4 regions of the Shewanella submarina genome follow, and region 4 is predicted to be linked to each of the others. Evidence: predicted binding sites of a transcription regulator. Region 4 holds the regulator's gene; each other region holds the start of a gene.
What was found. The regulator sigma-54, encoded in region 4, starts transcription at its own class of promoters, with help from an activator protein. The targets are predictions, from matches to a motif close to GTTGGCACGNNNNTNGNNT.
Positions count from the first base shown of each region.

Region 1 (5,678 bases), on a different contig from region 4:
CAGTTGAGGTCTGCTCATCTGCTTTATATTGCGGCTGTAGTGAATCAGTCCCGGAAGATCCCTTAATCTGGCTGTGAGAGTGCGCCTGGGGCTGAGCGTAAAGAAGTTCAATTGCCATAGGGGGAGGAATATCCTTTACCTTGTCGCTGGGGCTGCTCTGGCTTTGTGGTGACTGTGGCGCCTGAGCTCAGGGCTGACTGTGAGCTCAGGGCTGATTCGGAGCTCAAGGCTGTCATCGCATAAGCGTTCAAACCATCCTGACTGGCGCGGAAGCTCTGCATGGTTTCCGCCAGCTGATCTTTGTCCTGTTGCAGGCGATGGATAATGGCCTGATGGCACTGTGCCAGCTCCTGTCTGGCCACCAGTTCAGCATGGTTACGGGGCTGCCCACGTTTAATCAACGCGTTAACCAGTTTGCGGTTAACCGCCCGCAGGGCATCAAGGTCACCATTGTCGGCATGGGTCACCAGCGCATGTTGAAACTGTTTCCAGTACTGGACTTCCCTGTTGGAGGAGTTATTCATCTGCATACCTCAGTTCAGGTTGGCCCAGCCTTCCTGGATCTGGGTGATCACCTCGACCACAGGCTGCAGTGCTTTGGGGTTGTTATCGACACTGGCGCTGACCAGCTGACGGCTGCAGTAGTCGTACAGACGATTCAGGTTCACCGCTACTTCACCGCCATTGTCCATATCCAGCATGGAGTCCAGACCGTGCACTATGTTGAGGCACTTGTTTATGCTCTTACCTTTGTCTTCAAAGGCCTTACGCTGCATGTGGCCGGCGGCACGGGCCAGCTCTTCCAGCAGACCTTCCAGCAGCATGCGTACCATTTCATGGGGATTGGCCGAGGCCGCGCGGGCCTCAAGGCTGGCCTGACGGTAGCCGCTGAAAGGGTCTTGTTCATTTAGCATCATGGGAGGTGTCCTCAGTAAAACAGCATGCTGGCGGAGTTCATTTCGTTGATGGCGGATTCCATCGCAGTGAACTGCCCCAGGTAGATCTGGTATCTCTGTTCCATCAGCCGGTTGTGTCGGTCGATGTTGTCTTCCACCCGGTTTATCTGACCGTCCAGAGTGTCTTTCTTGTTGTCGAGATAGCCGTCGAATTTGGTGAAGGGCTCAATGGTGTTTTCCAGCTGATCAACCAGGCCACCCTTAGAGGTGAACATCTCTGTGATACCGGCCGGATTGTTTTTCAGGGCATCAGTCAGCTTTTCAGAGTCGATCTCCAGCTTGCCGCTACGGGTCAGCTCAATACCGATATCGCCAAGACGCATGCCGTTGGGGGCGTCGGCAAACACGATATTGCGCAGTTTGCTCTGCAGGTTACGTATGGTGCTGTCGCCCTTGAGAATGCCTATCTGGTCTTCGTCGACTGAGGTGGGACGATCGTCATCATCATCCTTGTCCTCATCGTCTTTATCCTTGTCGTCCTCATCCAGAGCTTCTGCGCCCATGGAGCGGGTCAGTGAGTTGATCTGATCCAGCAGGTCGTTGACCGCATCGACAAAGTCTTCTACCGCTTGTTCGCTGGCCTCATAGTCAGCTTTAACGCTGATCATGCTGGACTCACCGGCAGCGTGGGTTTGTCTGAGCTCGATATCCATGCCATCAATCACATTGGTCAGCTGATTGGAGCTGCTGGAGATAGCGATACCATTGAGGGTGATCTGGGCATCCTGGGCGGCACGGCGCTCTGTCATACCCCAGTCAGCGCCATCCATAGTCACAGAGATGGTGCTGGCTGCACCGGTGTCTTTGGCTGTCATCATCAGCTCGACCTGGCCGCCGGTACGAACCAGACTGGCCTGCACACCCGGGTTGTCAGGATGGTCGTTGATCATGTCTCTCAGGCTGGTGACGGTTTTGCTGCCATCGGCATTCAGCACAGACATATCCAGATCAAGCTGCTTACCGCCGACATTGATACTCAGCACGCCGGATGTTGGCAGCAGGTCGGTTTCTGAGCCGAAGGTCTTACTCAGCTGATGGGCCTGGGCAAGCTGGTGTACCTGCAGCTCATAATCGCCGGCAGGAGAGTCTGGGCTGACGGTCACAGTGGCGTTTTCGCCGGTGACATCCGCCTTCTTGGCTTCGAAGGAGCCGTTCTCCAGCTTTTCCAGCTTGCTGATGATCTTGTCCATAGATCTGTCCAGCAGCTTGTAGGCATCAAGCTGGTCTTCATATTTGTCCATCTTGGCTTTGTACAGCTGGTCTTTGCCCATACGCTCGGCTGCGATCAGTTGTTCGGCAAATTGGGCGCCGCTCATTCCGGAAATCATGCTTATCCTCCTGCGCTGGTCCGGGCGCAGGCTATGGGTTGAGTCTCTGCTCTGCCATAGCAAGCCATATGCCAGCTGTTTAAAGTTATGTAAGGCTCAGTTTTTAAAGCGATTACTGTTTTGGTTGAGCACCGGGGGAAATCCTGGATTTCCCCTGTAAAGAGGAAGAGGCGGAACCGAAATTTCCTGTGTTTCCTGCCTGTTCTCTGTTGTTTAAGGCGGCAGTGGCAAGGGTGGTTTAAAGCCGGGGCGGGAGATTTATTGGGGTAATTGGGAACAGGGCAATAAAAAACGCCCTTCGAAGAGGGCGTTGGCAGACAACATAGGAAAGGAGGAGGTATTAGCCCAGCAGACCCATAACCAGACCAGTGTTCTGGTTGGCCTTGGACAGTACGTTGGTACCGGCCTGAACCAGCAGCTGGTTCTTGGTCATGGCAGCAGATTCAGTGGCGAAATCAGCGTCCATGATGCGGCCTGCAGCAGCAGTTGTGTTTTCGGTGACGTTAGCCAGGTTGGACGCAGTGTGCTCCAGACGGTTGATGTTGGCACCCAGATCAGAGCGCGCAGTACCTACTTGATCGATGTAAGTGTTGATTTCGTCGATAGCATCAGTCGCGTTGGCTTGAGTTGTCAGGTCTCCGGTCAGAGCAGTAGGGCTTGTAATGCCTACGTTCAGTTTTTCAGTGCTGCTTGCACCAATTTGGAAATCAACACCAGCGTTCAGTTTGGTGAACAGGTTGTTACCTGCGTACTCGGTGTTGCCTAAGATACGGGCTGCTTCAGTCTTCAGCGCTGTAAATTCTTCATTCAGCGCGGTCAGGTCAGCGGAAGAGTTCACGCCGTTGGCAGCCTGGGTCGCCAGTTCTTTCTGACGCTCAGCGATATTGGTCAGCTCGTCCAGGGCACCGTCAGCAGTCTGCAGCATGGAAGTCGCATCGTTAACGTTACGGCTGGCAGTGGTCATACCCACTACGTTGGCATTCAGGCGGTTGGCGATCTGCAGACCGGCTGCATCGTCATCAGCGCCGTTGATGCGCAGACCTGTGGACAGACGCTCCATGGCAGTGGACAGCAGACTGTTGTTCTTGTTTACAGAGTTCTGAGCTACCAGAGAAGAGTAGTTAGTGTGTACAGACAGCATGGTTAAGTCTCCGTTGCGAAATTATTCATGTCTCAGAGAAAAAAGAGCGACAGGGAAAAACCAAACTGAATTTATTACTGAAAATATTTTATAACTTGTTGTATTTAAACTTCTTTTAGTAGGTCTTTTGCCTGATTGCGTCCCAGGTTTGCCTGAGCCAACAGGGCTTTAAGCTGCTCGGAGAAGGGGCTTTTGGCAAATTGATTGCTGATGGTTTCCAACAATTCCGGCTCTGGGGTGTCCGGGCGGGTATGCAACACATTCCCCAGGTGAGCCAGTTGGGCTCTGGTCTGGCGGATTTGTGCTTCCAGCTTGCGACAGGTCTTGGTCAGTTTTATCTCAGTTTGCTGCAAACCCTGAGCCGTTTTCAGATCCCACTCTCTGGGGTCCTGCCAGTGCAACTGCTCCTGCACCTTAATCAGTCGGGTGTCTCCCGCCGGTAGTCTTTGGCCCTGTCCTTTCAGCAGCAGTCCCTCTTTGAGCAGTGGCCACTGGCTGTCATCACACTCAAAAATGGATTCGCTGCCATCAAAACTGACCTGTAATCCGGCCGGGGACAGTGCACGGGTCAGCTGTTCACACAGAGAGTGACCATCATCACCGGCAGCCAGCGTGATACTCAGTATCAGCGGACCTTCAGCTGTGGGCAGTTGCAGGGTGATCTGCTCGTCTCTGGCTTTACTTGAGGCAAGGTTGACCGACTTAAGGCGGAAGCGACGACGCAAAGCACGCTGTTGATTCAGTCTGAGATTAAATTGATGGTCCAGCAGCGGCAGCCCAAGGTAGCTGGGTTGTTGACGGCTTAATTCGCCACGCAGCTGTTCCAGTTGTGCCTGTGCCTGAGGTTGTTGGTTGCGGGCCTGGGGTAGCAGCTGCAACATCTGTTTCAGCATCTGATGTATCTGACTTTGTGCCTGTACAGCCAACTGTGCAGAGCTGACCCTGTGCTGGGCTTCAGTCATTTTGGCCCAGCGTTCAAACGCCGCATGGCGGAACTGACCCACAAGCAGCTGCGGCTGTTGTTGGGCAGGGGAATTGCCTGTGGCTGTGGATTTTACCGTTTGGCTGACCGGGGCGAGTTGTCCCGCCAGCTTAAGCGCGTCGGATACACCGTTAATCATATTGCTGGGTTCTTAATAGAAAGGCGGCATCAGTCTAAGAGAGCCGATGCCGCAAGGGAAGTCGTGATGCGCCAGAGCCGGTATTACATATGGTTAAACAGGGTCAGCTGACTGATTTTGACAAAGCTCTGCTGGGACACCTGCAGAGCCGTCAATCGCATCTGAAATTCAGATACGGCACTGGGGTAGTCCAGCGCTTCGGTTTCGCCTATCACCTCTTCGTTAAACAGCACCATCTCTTCGTGTGCGCCTTTGGCCAGCTCCAGGCTGTTCTGCTTGCCACCGATATCGGTAATCGCAGCGTTAAAGCTGTCCATAGAGTCGTTGAGCGTGGTCATCATGCCGGACACCAGATTATCGAAACCGGCTTCTCCCGGTCCCTGAGCCGGGTCATTGAGGGCATCGATCAGCTGCTGAGTCTGGTTGAGGATATCCATGCTGCCGTTGGCAAACATAAACTCTCCCGCGGTGACATTGGCCTCGGTCCAGGCGTTGGCAGAGGTTTGTACCTCTCTGTGGTTGTTGTCACCCTGATACACATACTGGCCGCTGGCATCTTTGGCTACCGCCGGGGTGTTGGTCAGGTTACCGGAGAACAGGTAGTTGCCCGCCTCATCTTTGGCGTTAACACTGTCGACCATGCTCTCCAGCAGTTCGGTCAGCTCGCTGGCATAAGCTGCCCTGTCTTCGGCAGAGGAGCTGCCGTTGGCGGCCAGTAAGCTGATCTCCCGCATCCTGTTTTGCAGGTCTACCATACCTGACAGGTAGGTTTCGCTGCGCTCCAGACTGGAGGAGAGGGAGTCGATGTTGTCGATATACTGCTCTGTGGCCGCCAGGTGACGTTCGCTGGTCAGCACTTTTACCGTGCCGATCGGGTCGTCGGAGGGACGCAGAATCGCCTTGCTGCTGGCCATCTGTTGTTCCAGATGCGCCATGGTGCTGAGGCTGCTTTGCATGCTGTAGATATTGGATGTGTACATGTTCAACATGGCAACGCGCATGATGAATTCTCCTGTTACTTAAAGCTGGAAAGCAGTGACTGGAAAAGTTGATCAGCAGTGGCAATCACTCTGGCATTGGCCTGGTATGCCTGCTGATAGATGATCAGGTTGGCGCCTTCCTCATCCAGGTT
Region 1 covers NZ_JBHRTD010000015.1:301,445-307,122, reverse strand. Annotated here, with positions in the region: gene ACFOE0_RS13235 (flagellar hook-length control protein FliK) at 1-118, opposite strand, end outside; gene ACFOE0_RS13230 (hypothetical protein) at 108-524, opposite strand; gene fliS (flagellar export chaperone FliS) at 534-914, opposite strand; gene fliD (flagellar filament capping protein FliD) at 929-2,284, opposite strand; gene ACFOE0_RS13215 (flagellin N-terminal helical domain-containing protein) at 2,625-3,425, opposite strand; gene ACFOE0_RS13210 (hypothetical protein) at 3,530-4,546, opposite strand; gene flgL (flagellar hook-associated protein FlgL) at 4,630-5,547, opposite strand; gene flgK (flagellar hook-associated protein FlgK) at 5,562-5,678, opposite strand, start outside.
Region 1: a site for sigma-54 is predicted at 2,342-2,360, ahead of fliD (flagellar filament capping protein FliD). Genes of this name have one in related genera too.

Region 2 (5,678 bases), on a different contig from region 4:
AAAACCATCTTCAAAGGTCAACAAACCCTACAGAAGGAGGAGTTGATGAAACCAGCGCTTATTATCGTCGCTTTGGGGCTAGTGACAGCCTGCACACCAGCGCAGGATGCCAAAGGGGTGTGGGACAACTACATGAGTCGGCTTGAGACGGTGATGGACGACAGTGCCCCTGCCCCGAATTATGCCGTCCCGCTGTTCCAACCACCCAGGCTTCCCGAGACAGAGAGCACTGTCAGCGTAGGAGTGCTTGACCTGTTTAAGCTGGACAGATGCCGCTTGGGGGCTCTGGTCAGTGAGCGAAACAGTACCCTTGGAAAGGTCTCTACGGCCAGCCAGCAATTTATCTACCACGTTCGCTTTATTCAGCTCACCCCGGAATGCATCTCTGCCCTGTCGGACGAATCTCCTGAACTTACCCAGTCCCTCAATCTGGCACTGGCAGACAAGCAACAAACTGCTGTCAGCGCCTTTGATCGCATGCTGGTCAATGACGCCAGCTTGAGGCAAAGTCTGTTTGCAGGGTCAACCAGTATGCAACTGGACAACGCCCTTGCCGGGATTACTGAGTTGGAAATGGCCGTTAAGAGCCTTCTGCTAATGAAACAGGCATTGGCCAAAGGGAATTTTGAGCGGATTGATACTGAGCTTGTAGAGTCCAACCTTGAGCAGTTTTATCGACACAGTTTGCTGCAGCGTTATATGGCGGGAAGCCGGGATAGCCTGGCAGCCCTGGAGCAGGTCAATTTGCTGCTGGCGGCCAACCCAGACTTCCGTGAGTGTGTTAAGCGCGGCAATAACCGTTCCCGGGAGATCCTGGCGACAGTGTTTCGTAAGTATTATCTGCCCGGGGCCCAGGCCTATTTGTCGAAGTTAAGACAGATCCAACTTAGGTTGGGGCCTGATCTTATCGCTCTGTTCAAGGGAACCGCTATGGCCGAAGGGGTGAATTTTTACTTTGGTGAAGGCGACGACAATACCTTGCACGGACGCATGGAAGCACAAATTAAACAGCATGTTGCCTGGTGGCAGCAGCTTCAGGATTCCTGTGGAAACCTATTCTGACATGCATTATTGGCAACACATAAAAGACCCGCCGAAGCGGGTCTTGTCACTTTCACATTTAAGCAGCTATTACCAGCTATTAATGACTATAAATAACTTTTAGTAGCTGGCCTCAAGGGTCAAACCTGAGTATGAGCTATAGCCACGCAACATGATGTGGTACGTGGTTGCTGAGCCATTGGTCAGGTTACAAGTCTCGTTGTTGCCATAACGGTATGGACGACAATCCCAGTCACTGGTGGTCGGCTCACTGCTCGCTTTAACATACATATCAGCATCACCACTACCGCCACTGCTTTGTACTGTCAGGGTCATTCCTGCTGGTACATCGATGGTGTAGAAGGTTTGAGAACCACGTGCGCCACTGAGATTGGTTTCAGGAACACCGTTTTCAAGACAGTTATCAGCAGTACAGCCACCACCGCCTCCACCAACTGTATAGGTACCTGTCAGCGTCGCACCACTGTAACTGGTGTAACCGCGAACCATCACGTACCAATCACCTGCAGCTGGGTTACTGAAGTCACAGGTTTCGTTATTACCGCTTCTGTATGGACGGCAGTCCCAGGTAGAAGTTGTTGGCTCTGCGCCATATCGTACATACAGATCGCCATCACCACTGCCGCCTGCCAGAGTGACTGACAGATTGGTTGCATCAGCCGGTACACTGATGAAGTAGCCGGTTTCAGAGCCTGAGCCACCTGACACAGCAACACCCTGACCATTGGTCAGCTCATTGCCATTGCCCGGAGGACAATCTGTGGTACAGCCACCACCATCTCCCTCAAGGGTGTAAAGCAGCTTATTCGGAGAACCTGTTTTGGCATCACTGACCTTACCGTCAGAGGCGCGAGAGGTCAGAGTCGACACAACCTGAGCAGGCGTCAGGCCAGGAGTCTGATCCAACAGCAAGGCTGCAGCACCGGCAACATGTGGTGCTGCCATCGAGGTGCCACTGATGGTGTTTGTGGCTGAGTTGGAAGTATGCCAGGTAGATGTGATGCTGGAACCCGGCGCATAAATGTCCAGACAAGAGCCATAGTTTGAGAAGCTCGAGCGTGCATCATTGTTGGCGGTTGAACCAACAGTAATGGCGTCGGCGGCTCGGGCCGGTGAATAATTACAGGCGTTGGAGTTGTCGTTGCCTGCAGCCACAACGAAGGTTACACCAGCTGCAACTGCCGCATTAACTGCGTCATCTACGGCCTGAGAAGCACCGCCACCCAGACTCATATTGGCAACTGATGGGCCGGAAGCGTTGTTCTTCACCCAGTTAATACCGTCAATAACGCCTGAGTAAGAGCCGGAACCCTGACAGTCCAATACTCTCACGCCGACAATATCGACGTTTTTAGCTACACCCCAGGTGCTGCCACCTATGGTGCCGGCAACGTGTGTACCGTGACCATTACAGTCAGATGCATCACTGTCATTGTCGACAAAGTCATAACCACTGGTCGCGCGGCCGCCGAAATCGGCGTGGCTGTTTCTTACACCGGTATCGACAACATAAGCTGTTACGCCGGTACCGTCATAGTCGTAGTGATAGTTATTATCCAGCGGCAGATCTCGTTGATCTACCCTGTCCAATCCCCAGGTTGCACCGCTTTGATCACCGGCGGCCAGAGGGGCAATAGTGACCATTTGGTCTTGCTCGACATATTTTACATTTGGGTTCTTTTTCAATGCCTTGAGCTGTGCTTTATTGGCCTTTACCAGCACGCCATTGAGGACATCACCGAAGTGTCTCTTCACCTGAACTGAGTACTGGTTTTCAAGCATGGCACCCTGCTGGGTAGCAAAATCCTGAACTGCCATTGGGGTATTGAGGCTTAGAACAGTTGGGGTCTTAAAGACAACAATGTAGTTGTCCGGGATAAGTTTGGCCTGTACTTCCTGTTCAATTGACACCTGGGCCGCCTGAACACAAGGCAGAAACAGAGTGGCCACAGAGGCCGCTATTATCTTCTTGTTGTACATGTCTATCTCCAAATACTTGCCAAAATCGGCGATATCTAAAGTACGTGGATTGTGACATTTGTCTGCATTAACCGAGGGATCCGGTATGGATTAAATCCCGGGTTTGGAAAGGATAGTTGACAGAAATCGCTAAAATTTCTTAACTAAATTTTGTACTAAGCCATTAATATTACTACCGTAGGAAAGTATATAAATACGCCCAAAACCGCCAAATGTAACAGATTGTAACCATTTTGGTGTGGCACAAGTTAGACTGACAACTATACCGCAAGGGTTAGTTAATCAGTCGTTTGAATGATTCTGTGTTGTAAACACTATAAAAGATTACCAAGGAATTTCCTGACCGGAAAAATCAATAAATGAACCTGTATTAAGTGGCGAGATAGTATCCAATATTCGTTTCAACCCGATGACAGACGCCTCGATATCGATCAGTGCATTGGGGCCTCCCATATCGGTAAGTACCCAACCCGGATGCAAGGCAACCACAATAATGTCATCCTCCGCCAGGTCCAGAGACTGACTTTTTGTTACTGAATTTAAAGCGGCTTTTGATGATCTATAGAGGTAACCTCCACCGGAATGGTTATCTTCCATACTGCCGACTTTGGAACTCATATTGGCGATACAAGCGCAATCTGCCAGACAAAGGTTGGGGTGAAATGCTTCTGCCATCTTCTGTGGCGCAATAGTATTGACCGCAAAAACCTTTTCCCATTCACTGACGTTGGTGTTACCGAATGAGACACCTTTCGGCCCATAATAGCCGGCATTATTGATCAGCAGGTCGAGAGGCACGCCTTGCAAAGCTGAAGCAAGACTCTGAATTTCATCATAATTTGTGACATCCAACCCGTATACTGCCAAGTCATCATCCAACTCCATCAGTGAAGTCAATTCGATAGCGTCTTCCGGACTGCGGCAACAGGCGGATACCCGCCAGCCGTCATTTAAATAGGCTTTGACCAGGCCTAACCCAATACCTCTGTTAGTGCCGGTTATCAAAACATGCTTTTGAGTTTTACTGACCATAGCTACAACCTCGACAAATATTGAACGGTAAGATGTGACACTTTGTCATGGAGTTGATCTTCAAAATCGTCGAGTTGAAGGTCAAAAACCTGTAAACAATTTGCGGCCTGATCCTGTGATAAGTTTTTGTTTCCCATGCTGTAACTGATTTCTGGTAAAGACTTGTCGTACCTGGGTTCCATGCGGCAGGTAACCATATCAGTCATAAAATGAGAGATAGCCTTGTTGGCCAGTGCACAAAATGGTTCGACATGTTCAGTACCTGTTGGTCCAAGACAACCTGGTTCCAATCTATACAAGACATCAATCGTAACGTTTCGGGACATGTAAATTACCTGGGTAAAAGTGAGAATGAAGGGAAGCGGCAAATACAGGCGACAGCCCTTTCCCTCTTCCCTAAGTATATGGCCGAATATTTGGGTTCGCTGATTCCTTTACTCTTCTTCGATGGAATCCAGCAGTTGCGATGCGGCATGTTCGGATAAAAGATTATCCAGAGCCTGGTCGAAACTATCGAAGCTCTCCTGCTCCATATAGAGTTTTAGTCTATTAATAATGTCTTTACTGACTTCAATGTGCGCTTTCTTTTGACGCTTTTTAATTTGCGATATTTCTTTACGGGCTTCGCGCCATCCGAGATCACTGAAGAACTGGTTCAACAGACTATTGGTTGCTTTCAATTGCTCAGCGGTAAAGTCCGACTTTTGTCTGTGACTATTAACCAAAGCTCTCAGACTATCAATCAACTGATTATAAATTGGGTGCTCTGTTAATCGGCCCGCTGAGGCAACCGAGACAAGATACCAATCCGGTTTACGTTGAATGTTTTCGCTGGTTAAAAACCGATAAATCATAGGTACGGTCAAACTGATTTCATCAGCCTGGATCAGTAACAGTTTGCGGCCAGCCCGGGGCGCTTCGCCGTGATATCTCCATTCCACTTTTTCTTCTCCTGATAAAATGGTTACACCATTTATACTTAAGAAATTATAGGGCTTAGAAATATCATTTACAACAGTAAGTTAGTCAGGGTGAAAAGCTATTGTATGGTTATACCATGATAATCAATGCATGTGTTCCACTCCGCAAGCAGTGAAGGTTATCTATACAGATAAAATGGCCAACCAGCATTTTTTAATATTAATCGGGCAAGATAAAGTATCGATATTTTTCAATTAGATCCCCGGATGAAGTTAAGAATTCCGCATTAACATATTAAGCAAAATGAGTTTTAATCAGCCAAATATTGAGCCGCTGGATAAATAAAGCAAAGGCTCCAATCTTACTCTTGTTGATTACTCTATTTAATGAGCTGTATTACCCGGGGATAATCCAATACCCATTTGTCGTCTGTATGATGATGCGCAGCATTTATACAGAATAAGTGGTTCACCATCTATTTACTCATTATGTTAAGCAAGTCGATTACCCAGCTGATTTAAATCTGCAGCGCTCAGTAAATATACAACTAAAAAGCATTACCCTCTCCCCGTGTCAGGCTTTGTTCAAGCAGCAAGCAATTAACATCGCTACCAGTGATAATGACGATTATCACTGGTAGTAATTGTCTGATTTAAGTACAATTTGCGCCACTATAAAGGAGA
Region 2 covers NZ_JBHRTD010000017.1:445,420-451,097, forward strand. Annotated here, with positions in the region: gene ACFOE0_RS15945 (DUF3080 family protein) at 46-1,062, shown strand; gene ACFOE0_RS15950 (S8 family peptidase) at 1,162-3,042, opposite strand; gene ACFOE0_RS15955 (SDR family oxidoreductase) at 3,367-4,074, opposite strand; gene ACFOE0_RS15960 (hypothetical protein) at 4,509-5,015, opposite strand.
Region 2: a site for sigma-54 is predicted at 3,048-3,066, ahead of ACFOE0_RS15950 (S8 family peptidase). Genes of this name have one in related genera too.

Region 3 (5,678 bases), on a different contig from region 4:
GGAATCGAACCAGGGACACGCGGATTTTCAATCCGCTGCTCTACCAACTGAGCTATTCGGGCAACTGAACTGAGTGTCAGTCTGCTACTTCAGAACCGGCGTTGCCGTTTCGAAGTGGGCGTATCTTAGCGAGTTAGAGATCGGGTTCGCAAGTGATTTTTCCCTGTAAAAGTCTGACCGTTCAATATTTGCACTCGAGCGAATAAAAAGGGCGCACGCGGCGCCCTTAAGTATCATGATTGAAGCAGAATCAATCTTCGCTTGGAGGCACATAGCCTTCAATTTCAACATCCTGCCCTTGGAACAGGAAAGCTTCCATCTGCTCTTCCAGCAGCTTGCGGTCATCAACATTCATCATGTTGAGCTTCTTTTCGTTGATCAGCATGGTCTGCTTTTGCTGCCACAGTGCCCAGGCTTCTTTGCTGATGCTGTCAAAAATGCGCTTGCCCAGCTCTCCTGGATAAAGTTGAAAATCCAGGCCTTCTGCTTCTTTTTTCAGATAGGCGCAGTTTACGGTACGAGCCATGGTTACTCCTTTAGTTTCCTGCTGAAAGTCCGGTCAACAAGCGTTCGGTTGCTGCGGCCAGACCCACTTTTTCGGGTTGACGAAGGTTATACCAGAGACTCTTGCCGGATTCCATGATTTGAGACTCGACTGCGGTATTGGCCGGGATATGCCAGGCACTGATATCCAGATGGTAATGACTGAAGGTATGGCGGAAAGCATCAAACTCAGTTGGCGCTGTGGTGAAGCCCTGCGCTTCTATATAAGCCTGCATATCTGATTGAGTATCAAATTGAGGAAAACACCAAAGTCCGCCCCAGATGCCCGCAGGAGGCCGCTTGTTGAGCAGCACGGTATCGCCGGATTGAACGATCAGCATAAATGCGTTTTTCGCCGGGATCTGTTTCTTCGGCTTTTTACCGGGAAACTCGGTTTGCCGCCCCTGACGCTGGGCGCTGCAATCTGTTGCGACCGGACACAGTTCACACCAGGGTTTGCTGCGGGTGCAAATGCTCGCCCCTATATCCATCATGGCCTGGTTATATTGTTGAACCCCGACAACAGGAGTGTATTGGCCGGTTAGCTCCCAAAGGCGGGTTTCTACGGCCTTCTCGCCGGGCCATCCGGCAATCGCACCATGACGGGCCAATACACGCTTCACATTGCCGTCCAGAATTGGATGATGCTGTCCCAACGACAGAGATAACACTGCGCCTGCGGTAGAGCGGCCTATGCCGGGCAAAGCCAGCACCTGTTCAAAATCATCGGGGAACACGCCATTGAATTCGTCACGTATTTTTTGTGCGGCTTTGTGCAGGTTACGGGCCCGGGCGTAGTAACCCAGACCTGTCCAGTGATGAAGCACCTCATCAGTATCGGCATCGGCAAGGCTGACCACATCCGGGAATCTGGCCATAAACTTTTGATAGTAAGGGATAACCGTCGCAACCTGAGTTTGTTGCAACATGATCTCTGAAATCCACACCCGATACGGCGTTTTATCTTGCTGCCAGGGCAGATGTTTTCTGCCATGTTGTCCGTACCACTCAATGATTCGGTCAGAGAAGGGGGCGACTTGTTGCTGCCTTGCTTGCTGTGTCATAGTGTTCCGATTGCTGCTTGTGCCAATGGTGCGGGGGCAGTGTAGCCAGCCCCGACAGGTCAGACAATACCAAATGTCCGCACTGAATACCTGTGATGGCAATAAGAGGATCACTCTTGTCGGCTATTGTCTCCGGTTCGCAGGAATACGCAGTAATTTGTCCACAAAATTTCCCATGTAAAGGCTGAAAAGCTTGCGCTGTGGGGTGAACTTTGGATAATGCCCTTCTTTTCCGTTTTTGGGCGTCAAATCAGGCGAGGCAACAATGAGCGAAGTGACCACCGCTGAGTTTAATGAAGAAGGCAAATATCTGCGTAAAATCCGCAGCTTTGTATTGAGAGAAGGCCGTTTGACCAAAGGTCAGGAACAGGCTCTGGAGGCCTATTGGCCGACGATGGGGCTGGACTATACCCCTGACAGTATCGATCTGAACACAGTATTTGGCCGCGACGCGGACACTGTGTTGGAAATCGGTTTTGGTATGGGCGCATCTCTGGTGGAAATGGCTGCTGCTGCTCCTGAATTGAACTTTATCGGTATTGAAGTTCACAAGCCCGGCGTTGGTGCTTGTTTGAGTGATGCCGGTAAGGCTGACGTGACCAATCTGCGTGTATATCACCACGATGCCATTGAAGTGCTGGAAAACAGCATTGCTGATGGTTCTCTGGCACGCGTTCAGCTGTTCTTCCCTGATCCCTGGCACAAGAAGCGCCATCATAAGCGCCGTATCGTGCAGGGCGAATTTGCTCAGCTTATCCGCCGTAAGTTGAAAGTTGGTGGCGTATTCCATATGGCTACTGACTGGGAAAACTATGCCGAGCATATGCTGGAAGTGATGAGCGCGGCAGAAGGTTACCGCAACCAGTCCGGAACCAATGACTATGTTCCCCGTCCGGATCACCGTCCTCTGACCAAGTTTGAAGCCCGTGGCCACCGTTTGGGTCATGGTGTTTGGGATCTGATGTTCGAGAAAGTGGACTAATCTTCCACTGAGTCTCAGCTTTCTGTCCGGCGCGCCCTGGGTGCGCCTTCCCCGGAGGGCAGATCTTCTGCCTTTCAGAAAATAAGGAGTCACTATGGCAAGCAATCGCAGCCGTCGTCTGCGCAAAAAGTTGCGCGTTGATGAGTTTCAGGAGTTGGGCTTTGACGTTCACTGGACGTTCGAGGACAGCGTTTCCGAAGAACAGATCGATCAGCTGGTTGATAAGTTTATCGACGAAGTGATTGAGGCACGCAAGCTGGGCTTCCACGGTGGTGGACATAAGAGCTGGGAAGGCATAGTTGCCACTCAGAAGCTGGGCAAGTGCAGCGATGACGATCGCAACGCCGTGTTGGCTTTCTGGCAAGCTCAGCCTGCATCCAACGTAGAAGTCACTGAACTTTACGATCTCTGGTGGGATTAATGCCAGAGCCACAACTGCTTGAGCAATTGGTGGAGCAAGCCCGGCCTTTATTGGGCCGGGGTAAAGTGGCAGATTACATTCCTGCACTGGCCAAAATCAGTGGCAATAAACTGGGTATAGCCGTCACCACGCCCGATGGCGTCACCATAGGTGCAGGTGATTACCTTGAGCCATTTTCCATTCAGAGTATTTCCAAGGTCTTTAGCCTGACACTGGCTCTGACACTCTACGAAGAGCCTGAAATCTGGGACAGGGTAGGGAAGGAGCCTTCGGGTCATTCATTTAACTCTCTGGTTCAGGTGGAGTTGGAACGGGGTATTCCCAGAAATCCGTTTATTAATGCCGGTGCGCTGGTAATTGCTGACCTGTTGCAGGGCAGACTCAGTGCGCCCAAGCACAGAATGTTGGAGTTGGTCCGCAATCTCAGTGGTAACCCTCAAATCTGTTATGACAAAGAGGTTGCCCGATCTGAGTATGAGCACAGTGCCCGTAACGCCGCCATTGCTTATTTGATGAAGTCCTTTGGCAATTTTCACAATGATGTGGATACCGTGCTGCGTAGTTACTTCCACTATTGCGCACTCAGAATGAGCTGTGCAGACCTGTCCCGCGCCATGATGTACCTGGCCAATAAGGGACAGTCATTGGCCGGTAAGCAGCTGATATCACCTGTACAGGCCAGACAGCTTAATGCTTTGCTTGCAACTTCGGGTTTGTATGATGGTGCAGGAGAGTTTGCCTACAAGGTAGGTATGCCGGGCAAGAGTGGTGTTGGTGGCGGTATCATTGCCGTTATTCCCGGCGATATGTCGGTATGCGTCTGGTCGCCTGAGCTGGATCTGCAGGGTAACTCAGTTGCCGGAACCGCCATACTCGAAGGTCTCAGCCAAAGTCTGGGGCGCTCTATTTTCTAAGGACTGTCCGGGCTTTCCCCCTTTGTTGAGATAATCACCAATCAGTGGGCAATTTCACCATTATGCTGTGGAATTGCCTATCCCTGTTTTCGGGGGATATCCTGGCTAATCATTTATTTTCTTTTCTTATCAATTGGTTATTAGCTTTGGCACAGCATTCGCTATGTCTTATTTATATCCACAAGGAAAAGGACAGAACAATGAAAGCACTCAAGCAATTTACCGCAGCAATGACACTGACTCTGGCTGGCTGCTCACTGGCGATGGCCGCAGATCAGTGTGATATTTCCATTAACTACGATCTTATGGTTGAGCCTAATCAGGTAGTGGTCACTCAGGAAGATGACACCAAGTATCAATTCCGCTCCGGTGAGCTGTTTGTTGATGGTGAGGCGGTTGAACTGAGTGCTTCTCAGCGTAAGTTGGTTACCCAGTATGAAAATGAGTTGGCGACTCAGGTGCCAGAGGTGATTGGCCTGGTGAACGACACTATTGTTCTGGCTGGCGAAGCTATAGGTATGGCTATGACCCCGTTGCTGGGTGAGAGCAGCGCTCAGCTGGCTGAGTTGATGGATAACGTCCGTGACCGCCTCGATGATGTAGCTTCCCGTAATGGTGACACCTACTACCTTGGCGCCACAGACTCAACCATCGAAGCGGCGTTTGACGAAGAGTTTGAAAAGGAGATTGAGCAGCTGATGATGCAGTCCATAGGGACCATTATGATGAATGTTGGTGCTCAGCTGGTGAACTCAGATGGTGAAAACTTTGACGATAAGATTGAAGCTTTCAGCCAGAAAATGGACAACATAGGTGAGGAGATTGAACTGGCGATGGAAGCCCGTGGTGAAGCGATTGAAGCCCGTGCCACTGAGATGTGTAACGAGTTCCAACAGATTGCCAAACTGGAAGCGAAAATGCGTAAGGCTATTCCCGAACTGGCCAGTTTCAGATTGACCGAAGCCGACAGCAATCAGATGTAAAACTTTCGAACTTTGATTTTTATTCCGATACTCCCGTTCTGACATTTGGACAATACATCCCGCTTTCCCCTGCATCCATTGGGTGTCAGGGGATTTTTTTACTCTCCCAAAAGTCACGCAGCTGATTTCTTAAAGCCAACAATCAAACTTCTCCGAACAGGAAGTTACTGACTTTTATCTGGTTATATTAAAAATAGACAGAATGTCTGCTATACTCCCGCCAAAATGTCCACAGATGGCGAATGTTGAGCAGTAGCCTCGGAAAATCTGGATAGTTTTTCTCTTGGCTTGATTGTTCGCCGAATTATTCTCATAGTTTTAAAAACAAGACCGTAGTCTCTGTGCGTTCGCGCTCAGTTTGACCGGCGGAATAATAATAACAGCGAAGCGAACGAAGGCGATTCCCATGTTAGAACTCTTAGAACCGATAGCTATCTTCACCCATGTAGCCAGGGCAGGAAGTTTCAGTGCTGCCGCCCGTCGTTTGGGAATTTCCAAATCCAAGGTGAGTACTCAGGTCGCGGATCTTGAGCACAAACTTGGGGTACAGCTTATTCAGCGAACGACCCGAAGCCTCAGCCTTACAGAAGCTGGCCACCTGTTGTATGTGCAGGGTGAAGAGTTACTCAGAGATGCTGACCAGGCTGTGGCCAGTGTTCACAATCTCAATGATGCCACCCGTGGTGTATTGAAGGTGGGTATCTCCCAGTCTTTCGGTACCATGCATATCATTCCTGCGCTGTCTGAGTTTATGACGACCCACCCGGAGCT
Region 3 covers NZ_JBHRTD010000006.1:699,457-705,134, forward strand. Annotated here, with positions in the region: tRNA gene ACFOE0_RS06080 (tRNA-Phe) at 1-62, opposite strand, end outside; gene ACFOE0_RS06085 (oxidative damage protection protein) at 251-526, opposite strand; gene mutY (A/G-specific adenine glycosylase) at 537-1,607, opposite strand; gene trmB (tRNA (guanosine(46)-N7)-methyltransferase TrmB) at 1,873-2,589, shown strand; gene ACFOE0_RS06100 (50S ribosome-binding protein YggL) at 2,684-3,010, shown strand; gene glsB (glutaminase B) at 3,010-3,924, shown strand; gene ACFOE0_RS06110 (YggN family protein) at 4,125-4,907, shown strand; gene ACFOE0_RS06115 (LysR family transcriptional regulator) at 5,314-5,678, shown strand, end outside.
Region 3: a site for sigma-54 is predicted at 4,070-4,088, ahead of ACFOE0_RS06110 (YggN family protein). Genes of this name have one in related genera too.

Region 4 (5,678 bases):
GGATGCTGGCACCGGCAAGGCCTGCGACCGTCATATTGATTAGCATGGCGCCACCAATCAAACCGCCCAGCGCCATATCGCCCTTCCAGGCCCAGACAGCCAGAAATACCAGGATTGACCACATCATCCCATTGAGGAAACCAATGGCCAGCTCTTTGCCGATAAGCCAGCGGGAGTTACTTTGGCCCACATGACCCAGAGCGATACCGCGAATCACCAAAGCCAGTGTCTGGTTACCGGCGACGCCACCCATGCTGGGCACAATCGTCATCAGTACGGCAATGGTCGCAAACTTTTCCAGCGTGCCTTCAAACATATTACTGACCGATGCGGCCAGCAGTGCAGCAAACAGGTTGATAGTCAGCCAGACGGAGCGACGCAGGGTACTTTTGACCACAGGGCCAAAGGTGTCTTCGTCATCATCCATACCCGCCATACCCATCATTGAGTGTTCGGCATCTTCACGAATAACGTCTACCACGTCATCAATGGTGATACGGCCAAGCAGTTTACCCTCTTCATCCACCACGGGGGCGGATACCCAGTCGTGGCGTTCGAACAGTTGAGACACTTCGGTATCTGACATGTTGACCGGGATGCCTTCCAGCTCGGCATCCATAATTTCACGTACCGATGCATTGGGATTACAGGTCAGCAGATCGGTAATGCGAATACCGCCCAGCAGGTGGTCACGCTTGTCGACAACATAGAGAGTATCAGTCGCTTCGGGCAGTTCCCCCCTTAATCTGAGGTAGCGCAGGATCACATCGATATTGACGTCTGGCCTCAGGGTCACGGTATCCGTATTCATGATACCGCCGGCGGTTTCCTCGGGGTAAGACAGTGCCTGTTCAACCCGGGATCTGTCCTGGGCACTCATGGATTGCAGTACCTGGCGGAACATGGCATCGGGTAGGCTTCGCAGAATATAGGCCAGGTCGTCTGTGTCCATGCCCGCCGTGGCTTTGGCCAGGCGCTCCGGGGTCATCAGACGGATCAGGTGGTCTTTCATATCCTCAGGCAGTTCTTCGAGGATCTCACCGGCCTGCTCCTGATCAATAAGCTGCCACAGGATCTGACGGGTTTGCGGGGGCGATGACTCCAGCACGTGGGCGATATCAGACGCCGCCATGTCGTGCAGCATATTACGTACGTGCACAAACATACCACTGCCAAGGGCATGGTTTAGCTGATTAAGACGCTGTTCGGTCAGATCATTATCCAGAACTTCGATCGGCATGTGATTCCCCCTGATACCGATTCCTTTGACAGAGATTTTTTCTGGTCTGGCAGAAGCCAGCCATGGGCCGGGAGCCCGGAAAGGCTATGCATAATAGCTCAGATGTTGAAATTATACAGAAAAAATCGCTGTGTCAGGCTTATCTGACAGCTTGGGTTCAGCTTGAGAGCTTGATTGGAGGGTTATTTATCTTCTTCAAATCTGGCATTAATCAAGGCGCAGATAGCATCCAGTGCGGCTTCGGCGTCATCGCCTTCGGCGCTGAGTGAGATGGTTTTGCCTTTGCCTGATTCCAGCATCAGCAGACCAAGCACACTGGCAGCACTTGCGGATTTCTCGCCATTTGAAAGGGTGACACTGGCATCAAACTGGTTCGCCAGAATTGCCAACTTGGTGGCAGCTCTGGCGTGTAATCCCAGTTTATTGCAGATGGTGACCTGACGCTCAAGCTTCATCTTGAGCCAGTTCTCTGTGACGAACTTTCACTGTGTGGTGACTTTGGCTTAAACGTTTGGCCAGCTGTTCGGCGATAAACACAGATCTGTGCTGACCGCCGGTACAGCCGATGGCTATGGTCAGATAGCTGCGATTGTTGCGCTCCAGATGAGGCAACCAGGTCTCCAGCAGGTTTTCAATCTGCCAGATAAATTTGTTCACCAGAGTCTGACGGTTCAGGAAGTCCTGCACCGGCTGATCCAAACCGGTCAAAGGTCGCAGGTCCGGCTCCCAGTGCGGGTTTGGCAGGAAGCGAACATCAAACATAAAATCCGCTTCGGTAGGCATACCATGCTTGAAACCGAAAGACTCGAAGGTGATAACCAACTCTTTCTCAACATGCCCCATCAGAATCTGTCTGACCTTATCACTCAGGTCATAAACATTCAGGGAGGAGGTATCGATAAAGTGGTCCATCATCTTGGACAGGGGCATCAGCAACTGACCTTCCAGCTTAATCGCTTCCTGCAGCGAGGAGTGATTGCGGGAAAGTGGGTGTAAACGCCGGGTTTCACTGTAGCGCTTCAGCAGGATTTCATCGGTTGAGTGCAGATAAAAACTGGTAATTTCAGTGTCTTTCAGCGAGGCAAGCTGCTGCTCCAGTATCTTGTCCTGATCTTTCAGGTTACGCACATCAACGCTGATAGCGACTTGATCTGTAGTGCTTTGCAGCTGCTCAAGCAGTGTCGCAATCATGGACAGTGGCAGATTGTCGACACAGTAGTAGCCGAGATCTTCCAGTGCCCTGAGGGCGACAGATTTTCCTGAGCCACTGCGGCCCGATACGATAACCAGTTTCATGCTGTGATAACCCGAAAGAGTTCTGCGTCGTCCTGTGCTTTACGCAGCTGTTTGACGATCTGTTTGTCACTGAGTTTTTCCGCCATAGCAGACAAAGTCGCCAAATGCTCCTGACACTGCTCCGACGGTACCAATAGCGCAAACAGCAGGTCTACTGGCTGATTATCTATGGCATCGAAGGGAACAGGCTCTGTGCATTTAACCAGAACTGCTATGGGGTGCTCTATACTGGAAAGTCTGCCATGGGGGATGGCAATACCGTTTCCGATTCCTGTGCTGCCTACTTTCTCTCTGGCCAGCAAGCTTTCAAAAACTTCCTGTGAGGAAAGGGTAGGGTACTGAGCGGCAATCAGGTTACTTACCAGCTCGAGTACCTTTTTTTTACTGCCCGGAGTGGCACAGGATGCGCACTCCGGCTGCAGGATGGTACGAAGTTCCATCGTTAGTGTTTTGTCAGCTTCTCTTTGTGTTTAATCACCTGACGATCAAGTTTATCGATCAGGGCGTCGATGGCGGCATACATATCGCTATGCTCAGAAGTTGCGAAGACTTCGCCGCCATTTAAATTCAGTTTTGCTTCTGCAATTTGTTGCAGTTTTTCAACGTTCAGCACAACGTGCACATTATTGATCTGTTCAAAATGGCGTTCAAGCTTGGTGAATTTGTTCTCAACATATTCACGCAATGAATCGGTGATCTCGATATGGTGTCCAGTCAGGTTGATTTGCATAGATAGCTACCTCCTTTGTTCCGGGTAGGGTTATAAACTCTTACGCTGGTTGGAAGGCGGAATCAGCATCGCCTCTCGATACTTGGCGATAGTCCGTCTGGCAACGTTTATTCCCTGTTCTGCCAGAAGCTGGGCCATTTTGCTGTCGCTCAACGGCTTCTTCTGGTTTTCTGCCGCCACCAGTTTCTTGATAAAGGCGCGGATGGCAGTGGACGAGCATTCTCCTCCATCTTCAGTACCGACATGACTGGAGAAGAAGTACTTCAATTCGAAAATCCCTCTGGGGGTGTGCATGTATTTTTGGGTGGTTACCCTGGAAATTGTCGATTCATGCATTTCGACAGCTTCGGCGATATCGTTGAGCACCATAGGCTTCATGGCCTCTTCACCGAATTCAAAAAAGCCCTGTTGGAACTGTACAATACAATTGGCCACTTTCAACAGTGTATCGTTGCGGCTCTCCAGGCTTTTAATAAACCATTTGGCTTCCTGCAGATGACCGCGAATAAACTGGCTGTCCGACTGGTTGCGGGTGCTGCGGGCCATGGCGGCATAATGCTGGTTTACATTCAGTTTGGGCATGCAGTCGGGGTTGAGTTCTACCACCCAGCGGCCACTTTTTTTAGCGACCGAGACATCGGGAATCACGTACTCATCATTCTCGCGGCTAACCAGCAATCCAGGTCTTGGATTCAATGTCTGGATAAGGTTGATCGCCTCTCTCAGGTCATCTTCTTTCAGTCGGGTTTTGCGCATCAGGGTACGAAAATCCCGGTTGGCGATGAGCTCCAGGTGCTCTTTAATCAGCAGTCGGGCATTGTCGATATGGGGGGTGTCCGGTGCGAAGTGATGCAACTGTATCAGCAGGCACTCGCTTAGGTCCCGCGCAGCCACACCAACAGGGTCGAAGTGCTGAATACGTTTGAGTACAGCTTCAACTTCGTCCAGCTCAATTTCGTCATCACCCAGAGCTTCCAGCACCTCTTCAGTGCTTTGTGTCAGATAACCGCGTTCATCGATGGCTTCGATAATGGCGGTGGCGATGGCGTAATCATTTTCGGAGAAAGGGGTAAGGTTCTTTTGCCATTCCAGGTGCTCGTACAGGCCTTCGCTGGTTTCTCCCTGAAAAGGCATATCGTCATCGCGCATGGCGGGGCCAGAGGAGACCGGTGCTGCGGTAAAGACCTCATCCCAGGTGGTGTCCATGGGCAGATCTTCCGGCATGGATTCCTGGGTGACGGCATCGGAGGTTTCAACGCTGGAGCTGTCCTGCGCTGTGGCTGAGTAATCTTCCTGGTCGAATTCGGCGGTGTTGTCTGTAGGGTTATCCTCTGACTCGGAGTCGTACTGCTCCTCGTCCATCTCCAGTAACGGATTGGATTCCAGTGCCTGCTGGATCTCCTGTTGGAGTTCCAGTGATGACAACTGCAACAGACGAATCGCCTGCTGCAGCTGAGGCGTCATAGTTAACTGCTGACCCAGTTTAAGCTGGAGTGACGCTTTCATGTTTACCGCAAATCCCTGTTTAGAATATTTTTAGTGGAAATTCTCGAGAGCCGGATTGTCCATTGGCCTGGGAAAGGTGCGTTTCCTTTGTACCTGATATTCAGGCCGCACCTTTCGGGGGCATTCACAGAGGCATACGCCTTAACTATAGCCTGAATTGTTCGCCCAAGTACACTGCACGCACCTGCTGGTTATCCAGGATCTCTGCCGGGGTACCTTCGGCGATCAAATTGCCGTGGCTGACGATGTAGGCATGCTCACACACGTCCAGGGTTTCCCGTACGTTATGGTCAGTGATCAGGACGCCCAGACCACGGCTTTTAAGCTGTTCAATAATCTTTTTGATGTCTATTACCGAGATAGGGTCAACACCGGCAAAAGGTTCATCCAGCAGAATGAACTTGGGGTTGGCGGCCAGGGCTCTGGCGATCTCTACCCGGCGTCTTTCACCACCAGACAGTGCCATCCCCATGGAATCACGGATATGAGTGATGTTGAACTCTTCCAGCAGGTGCTCTAACTGTTCTTCCCGCTGCTCATTGCTGAGGGCTTTACGGGTTTGCAGTACGGCCATAATGTTATCGCGAACAGACAGCTTACGGAAAATACTGGCTTCCTGAGGCAGATAACCGATACCTTTGCGGGCTCGCATGTGCATGGGATCAAGCGTCAGGTCATCATCATTGATATAGATAGCGCCCTTATCACTTTTCACCAGGCCGACAACCATATAGAAGGTTGTGGTCTTGCCCGCGCCATTGGGGCCCAGCAGGCCAACAACCTGACCGGTTTTGACCTCCAGGCTGACATCTTTTACCACCTGACGGTTTTTGTAACTTTTTGCCAGGTGTTCGGCTTTCAGCGTCAGTTCGCTCATGACTCTGGTTGCTCTTTATCTTGCTGTTG
Region 4 covers NZ_JBHRTD010000001.1:339,299-344,976, forward strand. Annotated here, with positions in the region: gene mgtE (magnesium transporter) at 1-1,240, opposite strand, end outside; gene ACFOE0_RS01530 (HPr family phosphocarrier protein) at 1,423-1,695, opposite strand; gene rapZ (RNase adapter RapZ) at 1,685-2,536, opposite strand; gene ptsN (PTS IIA-like nitrogen regulatory protein PtsN) at 2,533-2,976, opposite strand; gene hpf (ribosome hibernation promoting factor) at 2,979-3,266, opposite strand; gene ACFOE0_RS01550 (RNA polymerase factor sigma-54) at 3,297-4,772, opposite strand; gene lptB (LPS export ABC transporter ATP-binding protein) at 4,918-5,649, opposite strand; gene lptA (lipopolysaccharide transport periplasmic protein LptA) at 5,646-5,678, opposite strand, start outside.